Regions from separate parts of the Dorea sp. YH-dor226 genome, predicted to be linked through region 2. Evidence: riboswitches for the same ligand, from Rfam matches in the RefSeq annotation. Region 2 holds a riboswitch; the other holds the start of a gene.
What was found. A riboswitch is a leader RNA that binds a small molecule or an ion and turns the genes downstream of it on or off. The one in region 2 is predicted to bind glycine.

Region 1: linked by a shared signal. The riboswitch ahead of ABE547_RS09625 (GrdX family protein) and the one ahead of gcvT (glycine cleavage system aminomethyltransferase GcvT) in region 2 are both predicted to bind glycine.

What each region holds. Positions count from the first base shown of each region.
Region 1 covers NZ_JBDOHS010000009.1:133,666-141,745, reverse strand. The annotation lists gene grdC (glycine/sarcosine/betaine reductase complex component C subunit beta) at 1-475, opposite strand, end outside; gene grdA (glycine/sarcosine/betaine reductase complex selenoprotein A) at 697-1,170, opposite strand; gene ABE547_RS09645 (thioredoxin family protein) at 1,340-1,657, opposite strand; gene trxB (thioredoxin-disulfide reductase) at 1,712-2,656, opposite strand; gene grdB (glycine reductase complex selenoprotein B) at 2,696-4,006, opposite strand; gene ABE547_RS09630 (glycine/sarcosine/betaine reductase component B subunit) at 4,025-5,305, opposite strand; gene ABE547_RS09625 (GrdX family protein) at 5,382-5,768, opposite strand; glycine riboswitch at 5,918-6,029, opposite strand; gene ABE547_RS09620 (alanine/glycine:cation symporter family protein) at 6,219-7,544, opposite strand; gene purB (adenylosuccinate lyase) at 7,827-8,080, opposite strand, start outside.
Region 2 covers NZ_JBDOHS010000001.1:208,858-216,937, reverse strand. The annotation lists gene ABE547_RS01145 (hypothetical protein) at 1-869, shown strand, start outside; gene ABE547_RS01140 (N-acetyltransferase family protein) at 899-1,465, shown strand; glycine riboswitch at 1,689-1,794, shown strand; gene gcvT (glycine cleavage system aminomethyltransferase GcvT) at 1,902-2,990, shown strand; gene gcvH (glycine cleavage system protein GcvH) at 3,041-3,421, shown strand; gene gcvPA (aminomethyl-transferring glycine dehydrogenase subunit GcvPA) at 3,464-4,774, shown strand; gene gcvPB (aminomethyl-transferring glycine dehydrogenase subunit GcvPB) at 4,778-6,202, shown strand; gene ABE547_RS01115 (lipoate--protein ligase) at 6,239-7,237, shown strand; gene lpdA (dihydrolipoyl dehydrogenase) at 7,252-8,080, shown strand, end outside.

The DNA.
Region 1 (8,080 bases), on a different contig from region 2:
CATGCTCTTCGTTTACCAGTCTTGCGATCTCTTCTGCATCGATACCTTCCTCAACTTTTGCAACGATATCCTCTGTGATGATCGGATCTGCTGCAAACGCATCCTTATGAGCTGCTACAAATTCCTTGTCCAGCTTTACAACTTCGAATACGTCTACAGTCTGTGCAAGAATCAGGAATTCTTCCTCCGGCATGATCTCGCCGTATTTTCCGTATCTTTCTGCACCCTCTTTTGCCTTATCATAATAAGGGAATGCAACTTCTGCTAATTCATCCGGATGAGCATTTCCGATATATACCTGGTTTGGCCAGTAACTTACAGCCTCTTCGTAAGAACGAAGGTGACTGTCGATTGCTTTCAAATATTCAGACTCAGGATTGACAACCTTTTCTGTTGTCTGTGTTGTTCCATTATAAAATACCATCTGTGGAGTATGTGCAAGTACATAGCTTGCGCCTTTGATTACACTGTTCATTGTGAGTATCCACCTTTCTTCTTTTCTAAATCATTTCAAAATAACTAACTGTTGTTTACAGGAATGTGTCATCATCTGACATGCCTCAGCGATATGTGCAATACTGACAGCCTGCATCATCTGCAGCCTGCCCTGCATACTTTGTTATAGAACGAAACGGCGAGGTAAGTGTTTACCTCACCGTTTCGTAAAATGTGGGATGAAACGATCTCAAACCCTTCTTATAAAAACTTGCAGAAATCATCACGAATTGCTGACATTTCTCCAGCAATGTCGTCAAGATCAAGAACCATTTCCATCATGCCTACCTGCTCATCGTAAACATCCGGATCAAATTCCTCTTTCAGTTCTTCTTCACATACGTGATATACCGTGAGTCCAAGCTGGACCCCTGTCAATGGACCTGCGAATGTCGGGTCACCTGCTGTTACAGTCTCTGCTGCAAGACCAGCACCTTCGCCTTCAGCTGCTCCAAGAACTACTACCAAGTTCTCCGGACCATACTCCTCTGCGAATTCTTTAACCCTCTTCTGATTCTCAAGATCCATTGCACCAGCGCTCGTTCAGACGAAGCACTCTGTGGAAGAGAATACAACTTCTCCACCAGCAGTCTTTACGCACTCTGCGATTGCCGGTCCTGGAACACCATCACGGTCGCCAATGATAACGACTTTTTTTCCTTCTAATATTGCCATGACGTGTTTCCTCCTTCCTTTTCCCTTCTATTTTATTATTATTTGTAGAAATGTTTATACTCGCCGGGACAAACGATAATAGAATTCCAGCGAGTGTGCACGCTTAAAGCGGCAGATATTACATTCCCGTAAAAGCCTTGTGGCTGTTTACGCACTCACGATGCTCCGATTAGATATACTTCTTAATCATTGCTTCAATAGATTCTGGTGTACAATCATCTTTCACCAGTTCTTCTACTTTCTCTCCGTCTTTGTAGATTGCCATAACAGGAAGTCCGAGAACTTTCTGTCCGATTGCAAGACGACGAGCCTTTGTTGTATTCAGAGATGTGAATTTTAACTTATCTCCGTATGTGTCAGCGAATTCATGTACCTTTGGCATCAGAGCCTGGCATGGTACACATCCGTCACCGTAAAAATCTACGAATACATAACCTTCTGCTTTTAACACTTCTTCTTCAAATGTGTGCTTATCTACATCTAACATTGGTATGTTCCTCCTTGTGAAATATATTTTTAAGCTTTCGCTTTCGTGCATTTTTTAGAAGTAGTCAGACATGCTTCTTTCTACCTGAACTGCTGCGATTGCTCCGTCAGCTGCTGCAGTAACAACCTGTCTCAGGCTCTTGATACGTACATCACCTGCTGCGTATACGCCAGGAATGTTAGTGTGCATGTCTTCATCTGTCTTGATGTATCCACGCTCATCCATATCAATGATTCCTTCGAATGGTTTGCTGTTCGGGATGGTTCCGATAAATCCGAATACTCCGAACATTCCGTCATCTTCATCTGCTTCTACTGTAGTAACTTCGCCGGTCTTTACATTCTTCACTTTCATCCACTGAAGAATATCATCTCCGCCTACTTCTTCTACTACGGAATCCCACATGAAGTTCAGTTTTGGATTCTTAAATGCTTTTTCCTGAATGGATTTTGCTGCACGCAGTTCGTTACGTCTGTGAATGATCGTAACTTTTCTTGCGAACTTGGTCAGATACATTGCTTCTTCTACTGCGGAATCTCCGCCACCTACAACGTATACTTCAAAGTCTTCAAAGAAGTTTGCATCACATGTTGCACAGTAAGATACACCTTTACCTGTGAACTCTGCTTCTCCTTTACATCCGATCGGTCTTGCATGAGCTCCGGTAGCGATGATCACGTTTCTTCCCTGATACTCAGCTTTTGCACTCTTAAGAACTTTGATCTCGCCTTCAAGAGATACTTCTGTGATCGTATCAGATACACGTTCTGCGCCAAATTTTTCTGCCTGCTGTGTCATTCTCGCAATCAGAGACGGTCCGGACTCGCCTTCTACGATCTGTCCCGGATAGTTTTCAATCTCATCTGTAATTGCGATCTGTCCGCCGTCCTGTCCTTTTTCAATGATCAGAACAGAAAGACGGCTTCTTCCTGCGTACAGTCCTGCTGCTAAACCAGCAGGACCTGCACCCAGGACAATAACGTCATAAATCTTGCTCATTTTGCGTTATTCTCCTTTTCGTCTAAGTATTCAACACGTCTACTCAAAAATCGTCTGTCCGTCTACTTCTGTTGTCAGAGCGTTCAGAGCCTTCTCAACGATCTTACGACGAAGTGCTTTTTCCTCAGCTTTATCCAGAGCCGGATTTCCAAGCGGATGAGGAATAGCGATAGCCGGAACGATTCTGTTAGCACCTACTGTCATAGAAATTGGAGTTACTGTACAAATGTGTACAACAGGGATTCCTGCTCTCTCAACTTCCTTAACCATCGTTGCACCGCAACGAGTACAGGTACCTCAGGTAGAAGTGAGGATTACAGCATCAACACCGTCTGCTTTCAGTTTCTGAGAGAACTCAGCTGCAAATGCTTTAGAAGATGCTACAGCTGTACCATTACCAACTGTTGTATAGAACAGGTGATGTAATTCACCAATAACTCCTTCTTTTTCCATGTCACGAAGAACGTCAACCGGAAGTACACGGTCAGAGTCTTCATTTGCATATACCGGATCGTATCCACCATGAGCTGTCTCATAGGTTTCTTCTGTCAGATCCATAACTCCTGCGATATCATATTCTCCATAGTGAGAAGCACTGGAACTTTCAATGTGATCCGGATTTCCTTTTGGTACGATACCACCAGATGTAACCAGCGCGATCTTAGCATGTGCCAGATCTTTTACAGCCGGATTTGGTTCTACTCTGTCGAAGTCAGGCATCGGGAACTCTGTCTCAAACGGCTTATCATTTAACTTCTTAATAAGCATCTTAACCGCTCTCTGAGAACCTCTTTCTTTTTCAAAGAAGTTTACACGAACACCATTCGGCATATAACCTTCTTCACAAGATGCACCGATCTTCTCACCCTTAGCAAGTTTTACTGCAAGAGGAGCCAGCTTCTTAACTGCATCTCTCATACCTGCTGCACTGTTCTTTGTAGAAACCGTATATACCTGGTTTTTGAACATATCAGCACCCGGGTTTTCTACGTACATACCTGTTACAGCCGGAATTCCAAGTTCTTCCTGAACTGCTGCAGCGATTGTACCACAAGCAACACCATAACGGCCTGCATTAAACGCCGGTCCTGCGATAAATACATCCGGAGCCTGCTCTTTTACCATAGCAAGGATATCAGCTTTCGCTTTCTCCAGATTTTCGTTGAAGTAAGAGTCACCACAAATGATTGTTGCAATAATCTCTGCTTCATCTTTAAAATTCTGTGTCAATGCCATACCCGGTCCAACAACCTCGCCTACACGAAGTTCTGCCGGATAATCTGCTTTTTCTTCTCCACCAATCTGTGCAAAGAACTGATTGATGTAATGAACAACTTTAATTTTTGCCATGATTCTTATCCTCCCTTCCTATCTTGCGCTCAGTTTGTTGAAACCTGTCTCATTAGTAGCACCTGTAAGTACCTGAAGCTCAACTTCCAGACTTCCGTCTTCACGAAGTGTCTCTTCGCTGGCACCTGCAATTTTGTTTACATAATCCAGTGTTCCAATTACCTTGTCAAGTTTCGGCAGGATAATTACCTGGTTTGCATTTCCGCCTGTAACAACAGCATCAGCAGCCGGATCAGAGTCAGCCAGAGACTGAGACTTTCCGTCACGTCCGGCATACTCATCAGTGATGATAACTGTCTTAACACCTTCTGCTTCAATCTTCTTGCAGTTCATGATAAGGTCTGTATCCGGGTTACCAAATCCTTCCTGAGATACGATAACGCCATCAAGATCTAACATCTTGCAAAGTTTTGCTGTCCAGTCGGAAGAACGCATCTTATCTGCAAGATATACGTTCTCGTTTGTAATAATCTGGCATACAAAGTTAAGAGTTTTTCCGTGCTGTTCAAACAGATCGTGAACAACCGGATTATTCTCATGTACATAAGTTGGATTCTTATCACATGCAGACACACAGTTACCGGATACGATTGCACCGTCCATGATCTCTGTTGGACTTAAGATTGTAGGAACAATCTTCTTGGCATCTACGCCGTATACATATGTGTCATGTAATAATCCCTGACTCTGAAGCATCTGAACATAAGCAACTCTCGGAAGATCCGGATATTTTTCCATACCTTCTTTGATCGTGCATGTTTCATATACTTTTGTCTCATCAGGTGTCAGGTTACGAGCTAATTCCCCAAGATAAACTGCAACTCTGAATCCTGCAAAACGAACTGCTTTTTCATAATCATGCTGTTTAATTCCGTCAACCGGCTCACATACCATAACCAGGTTTAATGTTTTGGAAAATGGTGTGTAATCAGCTCCAGGACCTGTCATATCGATAATACCTTCCTGGAATCCAACGATCTTACCAGCTGTAACAACAGCCATTCCCTTTAATGCATAAGTCTTTCCTTCACCTACTGTATCAACCTTTGCGATAACTCCCGGGAAGACTCCCCCTCTTCCTTCAACTTTCACACGTGGTTCGATAACGTCCTTTACAGGTGTAATTCTTACAGACTCTCCTGGTTTTGCAATATCAAATGATACGCTCTTAATATGCTCATCTTCAAGAGCAACGGCTTTCACAGCCTCTTCGGATACATAGAGGATTCCGTCTTCGATCTTTGATTCAGATGCGAACTGAATATCCTTAATGTAAATGTGTCCCATTTCTAATCTCACTTGTAGTTCCCTCCTTCAAAAAAAGATTCATTTTATTGTCTAAAGCTGCAATACTTTAACAACCTCTCCGAAATGACTACCAGACATCTGCCGATGCCAGTCCACTTTCAAGCAAAGTCCAGTCAATTAATTGAAAATCTTCATATACTTTTGCTTCATATCTGCCAGATTTATCCTCAAACTTCCGGCAGGCCTGAAGGGCATTTTCAATCAATGAAAGCGACCTTGAATCCATCTCCTCCTTTCGTTCTGATATCATCACTGACTTATATGGTGTTTCATTAGGCTTTACACTTCCCGACAAAGGATGTGATAAAAGCAAGTGACCCTCGTGAATTCTGTCTCTTACTTCTTTCAGAAGTTCTTCATATGAAATATCTTTGTATATCACATTGTGCGTGTCCTTCAGCTTTTCTAAAACCAGTGGATTATTGGTTAAGATCATATAACTTTTCCGACTCATTTGATCCACTTACTCCTTTCAGTTTCCCTTGTTTAAAAAAAGGACGCTTTAAACACGGCTAGATGTTTAAATCGTCCTTTCCTGTCTTTTGCCCTGATACTAAGTGTGTTCCAGCGAAGCCTCTCACACAGCACAAGATTCAGAATACGGTCCGTTTCCCAGTCCTTTTGCCTGAAAGTTTCACACTGCATATGATCACCAGCATATGACAGGCTTGCCTCTTCGGCGGCCGAAAAATCAACTCTCTCTTGAGAAACATCAACCCGCTTTTCATATTAACTTATAGAACTTTTTTATAAGTTTCATTGTCTAAACCTATAATAACCTATCGTTAAATCAATTTCAACAGCAAAAAACGATTAAAAATATTTTAGGCAGATTGCATAAATTATATGTATAGTTTTTATCTATTTTGCCTATTTACTTTTTTCTATTCACTTGCTATTTTTCTTATTTTTTCTTCTTCGAAAAATTCTGAAAATAATCATCATGAACCTTCTTGATCACACTGCTAAGTGCAAACAGAGCAAGAATGTTCGGGATAACCATCAATGAGTTAAATGTATCCTGCATTGTCCATACCAGTTCAACCTCTGCGAGAGATCCAAGGAATACACAGACTGCAACAATTACAGAATAAATCTTAACCGCTTTTGCTCCAAACAGATATTTTACGTTCGCCTGTCCGAAGAAGTACCATCCGATGATCGTAGAAAATGCGAAGAACAGCATACATACAGCAATGAAAATATCTCCACCCTTTCCATACAGTGTTGAGAATGCATACTGACTGAGTTCTGCACCGGTCAGACCTGTCGGAATAGAATGTGTTGTAATGATTACAAGTGCCGTAAGGTTCAGGATTACAAATGTATCAATAAACACACCTGTCATAGCTACGAACCCCTGCTCTACCGGGTGATCTACCTTTGCCACTGCATGTGCATGAGGTGTGGAACCCATACCTGCTTCATTGGAGAACAGACCACGTGCAACACCTTTTGTCAATGCAAGTTTCACGGTAGCACCGGCCGCACCACCTGCAATGGATGCCGGAGCAAACGCTCCAACAACGATAGAATAAAATGCGTATGGAATTTCCTTAAAGTTATAAAAAATAACAATCAGAGATCCAAGAATATAGAACGCTGCCATAATCGGCACGATCAGCTCTGTAATCTTAGCAATACGTTCCATACCGCCAAGGAATACAAATAAAGCAACTACCGCTACAAACAGTCCCATTACCCACTGTGGGATACCGAATGCTTTATGGAATGCAGCTGCAATAGAGTTGGACTGTACAGCATTCCCCATGAATCCAAGTGCCAATACGATCAGCACTGCAAAGATTGCTGCAAGCGCTTTTCCGAATCCGCCCTTAAATGCTGCTCTGATGTAGTATACAGGACCACCCGTAACGACACCGTCGTCGCCTACCTGTTTATACTTCTGTGCCATAATTGCCTCAGCATAGATGGTAGCCATTCCAAGAAAAGCTGCGATCCACATCCAGAAGATTGCTCCCGGGCCTCCAATTGCAAGCGCAGTTGCCGCACCTGCGATATTACCGGTACCAACCTGAGCCGCGATCGCCGTTGCAAGTGCCTGGAAAGAAGACATTCCGTCCGCTCCTGCCTTGTCTTTTTTACTGAAAAGACCTCCAAAAGTTCTTCTCATACCTTCGCCAAAGCCTCTTACCTGGATGAATCCCAGTTTTACAGAAAACCAGATACCACCACCAAGAAGAGCTATGATCAGTACGTAGTTTGACATGTAACTGCCAATTGTTGAAAATATGTTGTTCAATACTGCTTCCACAACACGTCCCCCTTTTCTGTTGTAATAGATTTTTTGAATAACAAAATTCTTTTCATCTATAATAACATTTTTCTTCATTTTATTCAATATTCACAACGATTTGATGTTTTTTTCATTGTTTTTCCGCAAATTATATATAATTCCAGTTGATTTTCCGTTCTTTTTTATCAAAAAAGGCGAAAATCAAAAGATTTTCGCCCAAAGCAATTATAAACAAAATATTTTATTTTCCCAGCGTTACACGTTAATCTCAGCTTTTACTCCGAGAACGTCTTTATTAGCTTCCAGAACCGGATTTACCACATTTTTCAGGTATGCTTCCACCTGAAGCGGCGCCCGTCCGACATATTTTGACGGATCCATTGTCTTCCGGAGTTCATCAATTGACAGATTAAATGCCGGATCCTCCGCAATCAATTCCAGCAGATTATTGTCAAGACCCTTTTCCTTTACATTACGTCCTGCTTCCATGGAAAGTTCACGGATTCTCT
Region 2 (8,080 bases):
ATTCGAAAGACTTGGAATCTTCTTTGACGCAGCAGGAAGATGCAGTCCTGAAAACTGCTATGCGCTTTTTCGCAGATGAACTTTTGCCTTATTTTCATATTGAAGGTAAAGTTGTTGATTTTGCTCCGACGGAATTAGTGCACATGGAGTTAAGGAAACTTTATGAAGATATGAATCTGGTGATGGAGGATGGTACCTGGAAACATTTTGAGTTTCAAAGCACGGATGGTGGAATTCCTGATCTGAAACGATTTCGCGTGTATGAAGCTATGGCAAGTTATCAAAATAATGTGGCGGTGACTACATATGTGTTGTATTCTGGAAAAATTAGAAATCCGGTTACGGAATTTACGGAAGGTGTGAATACTTATCGGGTTATTCCAGTTATGCTTTTAGACCAGGATGCGGATAAAGAGATTCAGAAGATCCGACAGAAGTTGGAACAGGGGGAGCTGATAACCAGAAAGAATCTGGTTTCGCTTACTCTGTGTCCTTTGATGAGTGGTGAGATGTCACAGAAGGAACGTATTCAGGCAGCATTTTCGATTATGCGGAAAATCACGTCTGTCGATTCGAATGAAATCAGGAAAATGGAGGCAATGATTTATACAATGGCAGACAAATTTTTAGATAAAATGAGTATGGAAGAAATCTTGGAGGATATCAGTATGACGAAGTTAGGGACGATGTTGGTGAATAAAGGAATAGAACAGGGAATAGAACAGGGAATAGAACAGGGAGAAAAACGCAGAGAATTGGAAATTGCCCGGAATTTGATTGATCTTTTGGATGAAAAGGTGATTGCAGAACGTACCGGGTTGCCATTAGAAACGATTCAGAAGATGAAAACAGAAAAGGATTTTAAATGATTGTTCAGATAAAAAGAAGGAGGCTGTGCATGCAAATACGAATCGCATCTCTGGATGATGCAGAAGAATTACTGAAAATCTATGCTCCGTATGTGGAGCAGACGGCAATTACCTTCGAGTATGAGGTTCCGACTCCGGAGGAATTCAGAGCAAGGATGAGCCGCGTGCTGGCAAAGTATCCTTATCTTGCCGCAGAGGAAGATGGGGAACTGTTGGGTTATGCATACGTGAGCCCGTTTAAGGAACGTCCGGCATATGACTGGGCGGTAGAGACATCGATTTATGTAAAGAAGGAATGTAGGCGTCTCGGTGTTGGCAGAAGATTATATGAGGAATTGGAGCGGATTCTGAAACTTCAGAATATCCTGAATCTGGAGGCGTGTATTGCCTGTCCGCAGGGAGAGGAAGATGATTATCTGACCCGGGACAGCATACGGTTTCATGAGAGGATGGGTTACCGGATGGTAGGAGAGTTCCGGCAGTGTGGATATAAATTTCATCGCTGGTATAACATGGTATGGATGGAAAAGCAGATTGGAGAGCATCAGAAAATACAGCCTGCGGTGACACGTTTTCGGGACGTTCAGACACTTTGAGTTGTATGGAAAATTATTATGGAATCATTGGAATTATCAATATATTGTAGAGCATGAAAACTTTGAAAACCCTCGAAAAAACGAGGGTTTTTCTAATACTGTGAAAATATAAACAAAATCGTGAATGAAATAACGACACAAATTGGTAAAAACATACAAAAATGATTGTTGACAATTTGAAAATGAATACCTATAATAAGACCAAATCAAAGAAGTAAATTGGTTGATGGATACGAGAGAGATTTTGTACGCAAAAGTTCAAAACGCCGAAGGGGCAAAAGAAAGCAATACAGCTTGAAACTCTCAGGCAAAGGAATCGTATCCGGACAATACTCTGAAGGACAGACGACAGGGAGCCGTAATATCCATTTTTATGGAGAATTAGGGCTCCTTTCTTGTTTGACAGAACAACACTGTTAAAGAAGGAGGAGAAAATATGGAACTGAAAACACCATTATATGATGCGCATGTAAAAGCCGGAGGAAAGATCGTACCATTTGGCGGATATCTGCTTCCGGTACAGTACGGAGCAGGCGTGATCAAAGAGCATATGGCAGTTCGTACACAGGCAGGTCTGTTTGATGTGTCTCATATGGGCGAAGTACTGTGTGAAGGAAAAGATGCACTGAAGAATCTTCAGATGATTCTGACCAACAATTTTGACAATATGGTAGACGGACAGGCAAGATACAGCCCGATGTGTAATGAAAATGGCGGAACAGTCGATGACCTGATCGTGTACAAGAAGTCAGATGAACATTATTTTATCGTTGTGAATGCAGCAAATAAGGATAAGGATTATCAGTGGATGCTGGATCATCAGTTTGGCGAAGTTACATTTACGGATGTATCCGCACAGTATGCACAGCTGGCACTGCAGGGACCAAAGGCAATGGATATCCTGAGAAAGCTTACTGCAGAAGAAAATATTCCGAAGAAATATTATCATGCGGTATTTGATACCGAAGTTGCCGGAATCCCATGTATCATTTCCAAGACGGGATATACAGGAGAAGACGGAGTTGAGCTGTATCTGGACAGCAGCAATGCAGAGAAGATGTGGGATGCGCTTCTGGAAAATGGAAAAGAAGAAGGTCTGATTCCTTGCGGACTCGGAGCAAGAGATACATTGCGTATGGAAGCAGCAATGCCACTTTACGGTCATGAGATGGATGATACGGTATCTCCGCTGGAGACCGGACTTGGATTCGCAGTTAAGATGGCAAAAGAGGACTTCATCGGAAAGGCTGCTCTGGAGGAGAAAAAAGAACCACAGAGGACCCGTATCGGTCTGAAAGTAACCGGCCGAGGCATTATCAGAGAGCACCAGGAAGTGTTCAAAGATGGTGAAAAGATTGGTATGACAACGTCCGGTACACATTGTCCGTATCTTGGATATCCGATCGCAATGGCACTGGTTGGCGAAGGAACAGCTGCAATTGGTGACAAATTAGAAGTGGAAGTCAGAGGACGTAAGGTAGAAGCAGAAGTGGTAGCACTTCCGTTCTATAAAAGAAGTAAATAAGAATTAAAAAGAAGCAAATAAGAATCAAAGAGAGAAAAGGAGAAAATAAAATGGAATTAAGAGAAGGATTATTATATTCAAAATCACACGAATGGGTAAAGGAAGAAGGAGATATTGCAGTAATTGGTCTTACTGATTATGCACAGTCAGAGCTTGGTGATCTGGTATTTGTAAACCTTCCGGAAGAAGGAGATGAGATCTCTGTAGGAGAAGCTTTCTCAGATGTAGAGTCTGTAAAGGCAGTATCTGATGTATATGCACCGGTATCAGGAACCGTATGCGAGATCAATGAAGAACTTATGGATGCTCCGGAAAAGATCAATGAAGAACCTTATGAAGCTTGGTTTGTAAAAGTAAAAGATATTACGGAAAAAGAAGAACTCTTATCCGCTGAAGAATATAAAGCATTTGTAGAAAGTGAGCAGGAATAATTTAAGCGTGAAATAAAAATCGTAGAAAGGCGGTGACACTTTATGGGAACTTATATTCCGGGAACAAAGCAGGAACAAAAAGAAATGCTTGCTGAGATTGGTTTTGAATCTATGGAAGAACTGTTCGGTCATATTCCGGACGAAGTGAAAGTAAAGGGCGGACTTCAGATTCCTGATGGTATGTCTGAATTGGAAGTTCGGAAGAAAATGACAAAGCTTGCGGAAAAGAATCAGGTATTTCCGGTGATTTTCCGTGGAGCAGGGGCATATAGACATTATATTCCGTCTATTGTAAAAAGTGTATTATCAAAGGAAAATCTGATGACGGCGTATACTCCGTATCAGGCAGAAATCAGTCAGGGAATTCTGCAGTCTATCTTTGAATATCAGACAATGATCTGTGAGATTACCGGTATGGATACCTCCAACGCATCTGTATATGACGGAGGAACTGCAGCAGCAGAAAGTGTTGCAATGTGTCGTGAAAGAAAGAGAGCAAAGGCGCTGGTTTCAGCGACAACAGATCCGAAGGTACTGGAAACAGTAAAAACATATTGCTACGGAAATGAAATGGAACTGGTCATTGTACCGCAGAAAGATGGTGTTACAGATCGGGATGCACTTCGCGAGCTGATTGACAAGACAACAGCGTGTGTATATATCCAGCATCCAAACTATTATGGTAACCTGGAAGATGCGCAGGCAATCGGAGAAATCGCACACGAAGCCGGAGCAAAATACATTATGGGTGTAAATCCTATCTCTCTTGGTGTCGTAAAAACTCCGAGAGAATATGGCGCAGATGTAGCAGTTGGTGAAGGACAGCCACTTGGACTTCCACTGGCATTTGGAGGACCATATGTGGGATTCATGGCATGTGTGTCAGCAATGACGAGAAAACTTCCGGGAAGAATTGTCGGACAGACAACCGATCATAATGGAAAGACCGGTTATGTACTGACTCTGCAGGCAAGAGAGCAGCATATCAGAAGAGAAAAAGCTTCCAGTAATATCTGTTCTAACCAGGCATTATGCGCGCTGGCAGTTGGTGTTTATCTGGCATCTGTAGGAAGTGAAGGTCTGAAAAATATAGCTGTTCAGTGTACATCAAAAGCACATTATATGGCAAAAGAGCTGGAGGGCATCGGATATCAGGTGGAGAATAAGGGAGAATTCTTCCATGAATTTGTTACCGTATCTGAGACACCTGCAGAAAAAGTGCTTTTTGCATTGGAAGGTGAAGGAATCCTTGGCGGTTATCCTCTGGATGAACACAGGATCTTATGGTGCTGTACAGAGATGAACAGCAAAGAAGACATTGACAGAGCAGTTTCTATCATAAAGGGGGTGTAATGGATGTTAATATTTGAAAAAGGAAAAGAAGGCAGAGGCTTAAGTCTGTTGCCGGAATGTGATGTAGAAGTAGTTCTGCCTGAAGAAAAGAATCGCAGAGAGCTTGCACTTCATTTACCAGAGCTTTCCGAAAATGAGATTAGCAGACACTACACAGAGCTTGCGAAGAAATGCCACGGAGTAAATGACGGATTCTATCCGCTTGGCTCCTGTACCATGAAATACAATCCAAAGATCAATGAAGATATGGCAGCACTTCCGGGATTTACAGAGATTCATCCACTGCAGCCGGCACATACGGTTCAGGGATGTATGGAAGTTATGAAAACGTTAGAAGAATATCTGTGTGAAATCACAGGTATGACGAACATGACACTGCAGCCGGCAGCTGGTGCACACGGTGAATTTACAGGTCTTCTCCTGATCAAAGCTTATCATGAGAGCAGAGGAGATAAAAAGCGTACTAAGATCATCGTTCCGGACTCTGCTCATGGAACCAACCCTGCAAGTGCGGTAATGGCAGGATTTTCTGTAGTCAGCATTCCGTCCGGACCGGATGGATGCGTAGACCTTGAAAAACTGCGCGAAGCAGCAGGCGACGATGTGGCAGGTCTGATGCTGACGAATCCGAATACAGTAGGTCTGTTTGACAAAAATATTCTTGAAATTACGAAGATCATCCATGAGTGTGGCGGTCAGTGCTACTATGACGGCGCGAACTTAAATGCAGTCATGGGTACCGTTCGCCCGGGTGATATGGGATTTGATGTTATCCATCTGAATCTTCATAAGACATTCTCAACCCCGCACGGCGGAGGTGGACCGGGAAGCGGACCGGTAGGATGCAAAGAGCATCTGGCACAGTTCCTTCCATCCGTACTTGTTGAGGGAACAGATGAACTCAGCTTCAAAAAGGCAGAGAACAGTATCGGCGAAATGAAAGACTTTTATGGAAACTTCCTGGTTGTCGTAAGAGCACTTACATATGTGATGACTCTTGGCAAAGAAGGAATTCCGGAGGCGAGTCAGAATGCAGTTCTGAATGCAAATTATATGATGCATAAGCTGAAAGATCTCTATACCATGGCTTACGATGAAGTATGTATGCATGAGTTCGTAATGAGTCTTTCTGACCTGAAGAAGAAGACAGGCGTTTCTGCAATGGATATTGCAAAAGGACTTCTGGATAACGGCATTCATCCGCCTACAATGTACTTCCCGCTGATCGTAGAGGAAGCTCTGATGGTGGAACCTACAGAAACAGAGTCCAAAGAAACACTGGACGAAGCAATTCAGGTGTTCAGAGATCTGTATGCATTGGCAGGAGAAGATGCAGAACAGCTCCATAATGCACCGGTTCGTACGCCTGTAACGAGACTGGACGAAGTAGGAGCTGCAAGACATCCGGTATTAAAATACGAATTTTAAATAGTTATATAATGATATTCTGAATGAGGTATAGAAATGATTGAAAAGATAACATACATAGAAACGGCTAATACATACCCCTATCGGAATCTTGCGATGGAGGAGTATCTACTCCTCCATTGTGATAAAGAGGAATGTATCCTGTATCTCTGGCAGAACAGAAATACGGTCGTAATCGGACGTAACCAGAATGCATGGAAAGAATGTCTGGTAAGTAAGCTGGAGGAGGAAGACGGATATCCGGTTCGAAGACTTTCCGGCGGCGGAGCAGTGTATCATGATCTGGGAAACCTGAACTTTACATTTCTTGTGAGAAAAGAAAATTATAATGTGGACAGACAGCTGAATGTCATTCTGGAAGCGGTGAAAAAGCTTGGAATTCATGCAGAAAAATCCGGGCGTAATGATATATTGATCGACGGTCACAAGTTTTCAGGAAATGCATTTTATGAGCAGGGAGACTGCTGCTATCACCATGGAACTCTGATGGTCAATGTCAATCTTGGAGAATTATCCAGATATCTGACTGTATCAAAGGATAAACTGAAATCAAAAGGCGTGGATTCTGTAAGGGCCAGAGTAGCGAATCTGACAGAATATGCACCGGATCTTACCGTAGATGAACTGAAGAAGAAACTTCTGGAAGCTTTTGAGGAGGTCTATGGACTGAAAGCAAATATTCTGAAGGACACGGATCTGGATGCAGATGAGGTGGAAGAAAGAACACAGAAATTCGCTTCCTGGAACTGGATATTCGGAAGAAAACTGGAATTTCAGTATGAATTATCCAATCGTTTCCCGTGGGGACAGGTAACTTTGCAGATGCAGGTCAGAAACGGAAGGATTAAAGATGTAAATGTATATTCAGATTCTATGAAACCTGCTTTTATTGAAGAGGTCAGCCGTTATCTGAAGAGTGTCCGTTATGACAAAAAGGCAATCTGTGCAGAACTTAGTCTTTACTGGTCCAAGGATAAAGAGGAAGACCAGATGATGAAGGATATCATTGCATGGATTGAATCGATAGATTTATAAAGGAGAAGCAGACAATGGGAGAAAAATTTGATGTCATTGTAATCGGTGCAGGACCCGGAGGATACGTAGCAGCAATTAAAGCTGCAAAAGCGGGACTTCACACAGCAATCGTGGAGAACAGAAGAGTTGGAGGAACTTGTCTGAACAGAGGATGTATTCCGGCAAAGGCAATGATCCATGCGTCTTCTCTATACAGAGAGATGCAGGAAAGTGAACGCTTTGGAGTTACCGCATCCGATGTACAGTTCGACTATGGAAAAATAGTCGCATATAAACAGGAGACGACCGACAAACTGTGTCAGGGAATCGATCAGCTTCTGAAAGCGAATGGGGTAACATTTCTTTCCGGAAAAGGTACTCTGGAAAAGGGAAAGGCAGTAAGAGTTGTTACAGAGGAAGGTGAGTCCTGCTATGAAGCAGAGAATGTGATTCTTGCAGCAGGGTCAAAGCCACTGGTACTGCCGATTCCGGGACTGGATCTTCCTGGAGTACTTACCAGCGATGAACTGTTCCGTCTGGAAGAGATGCCTGAGAGTCTCGTGATCATCGGAGGTGGAGTCATCAGCGTAGAGTTTGCCAGCGTATATTCCAATCTTGGATGTAAGGTTACTATTGTAGAGGCTATGCCGCGATTGATTCCAAATATGGATAAAGAGATCTCCCAGAATCTGAAAATGATTCTGAAAAAGCGTGGGGTTGATATCCATACATCCGCAGCTGTTCAGAGAGTAGAGCAGGAAGGTGATCAATACACGTGTGTGTTTGTTGAAAAAGAGAAAGAAGTCAGAGCTTCTGCTCAGTATGTATTATGTGCAGTAGGCAGATGTCCGAATACGGATGGCT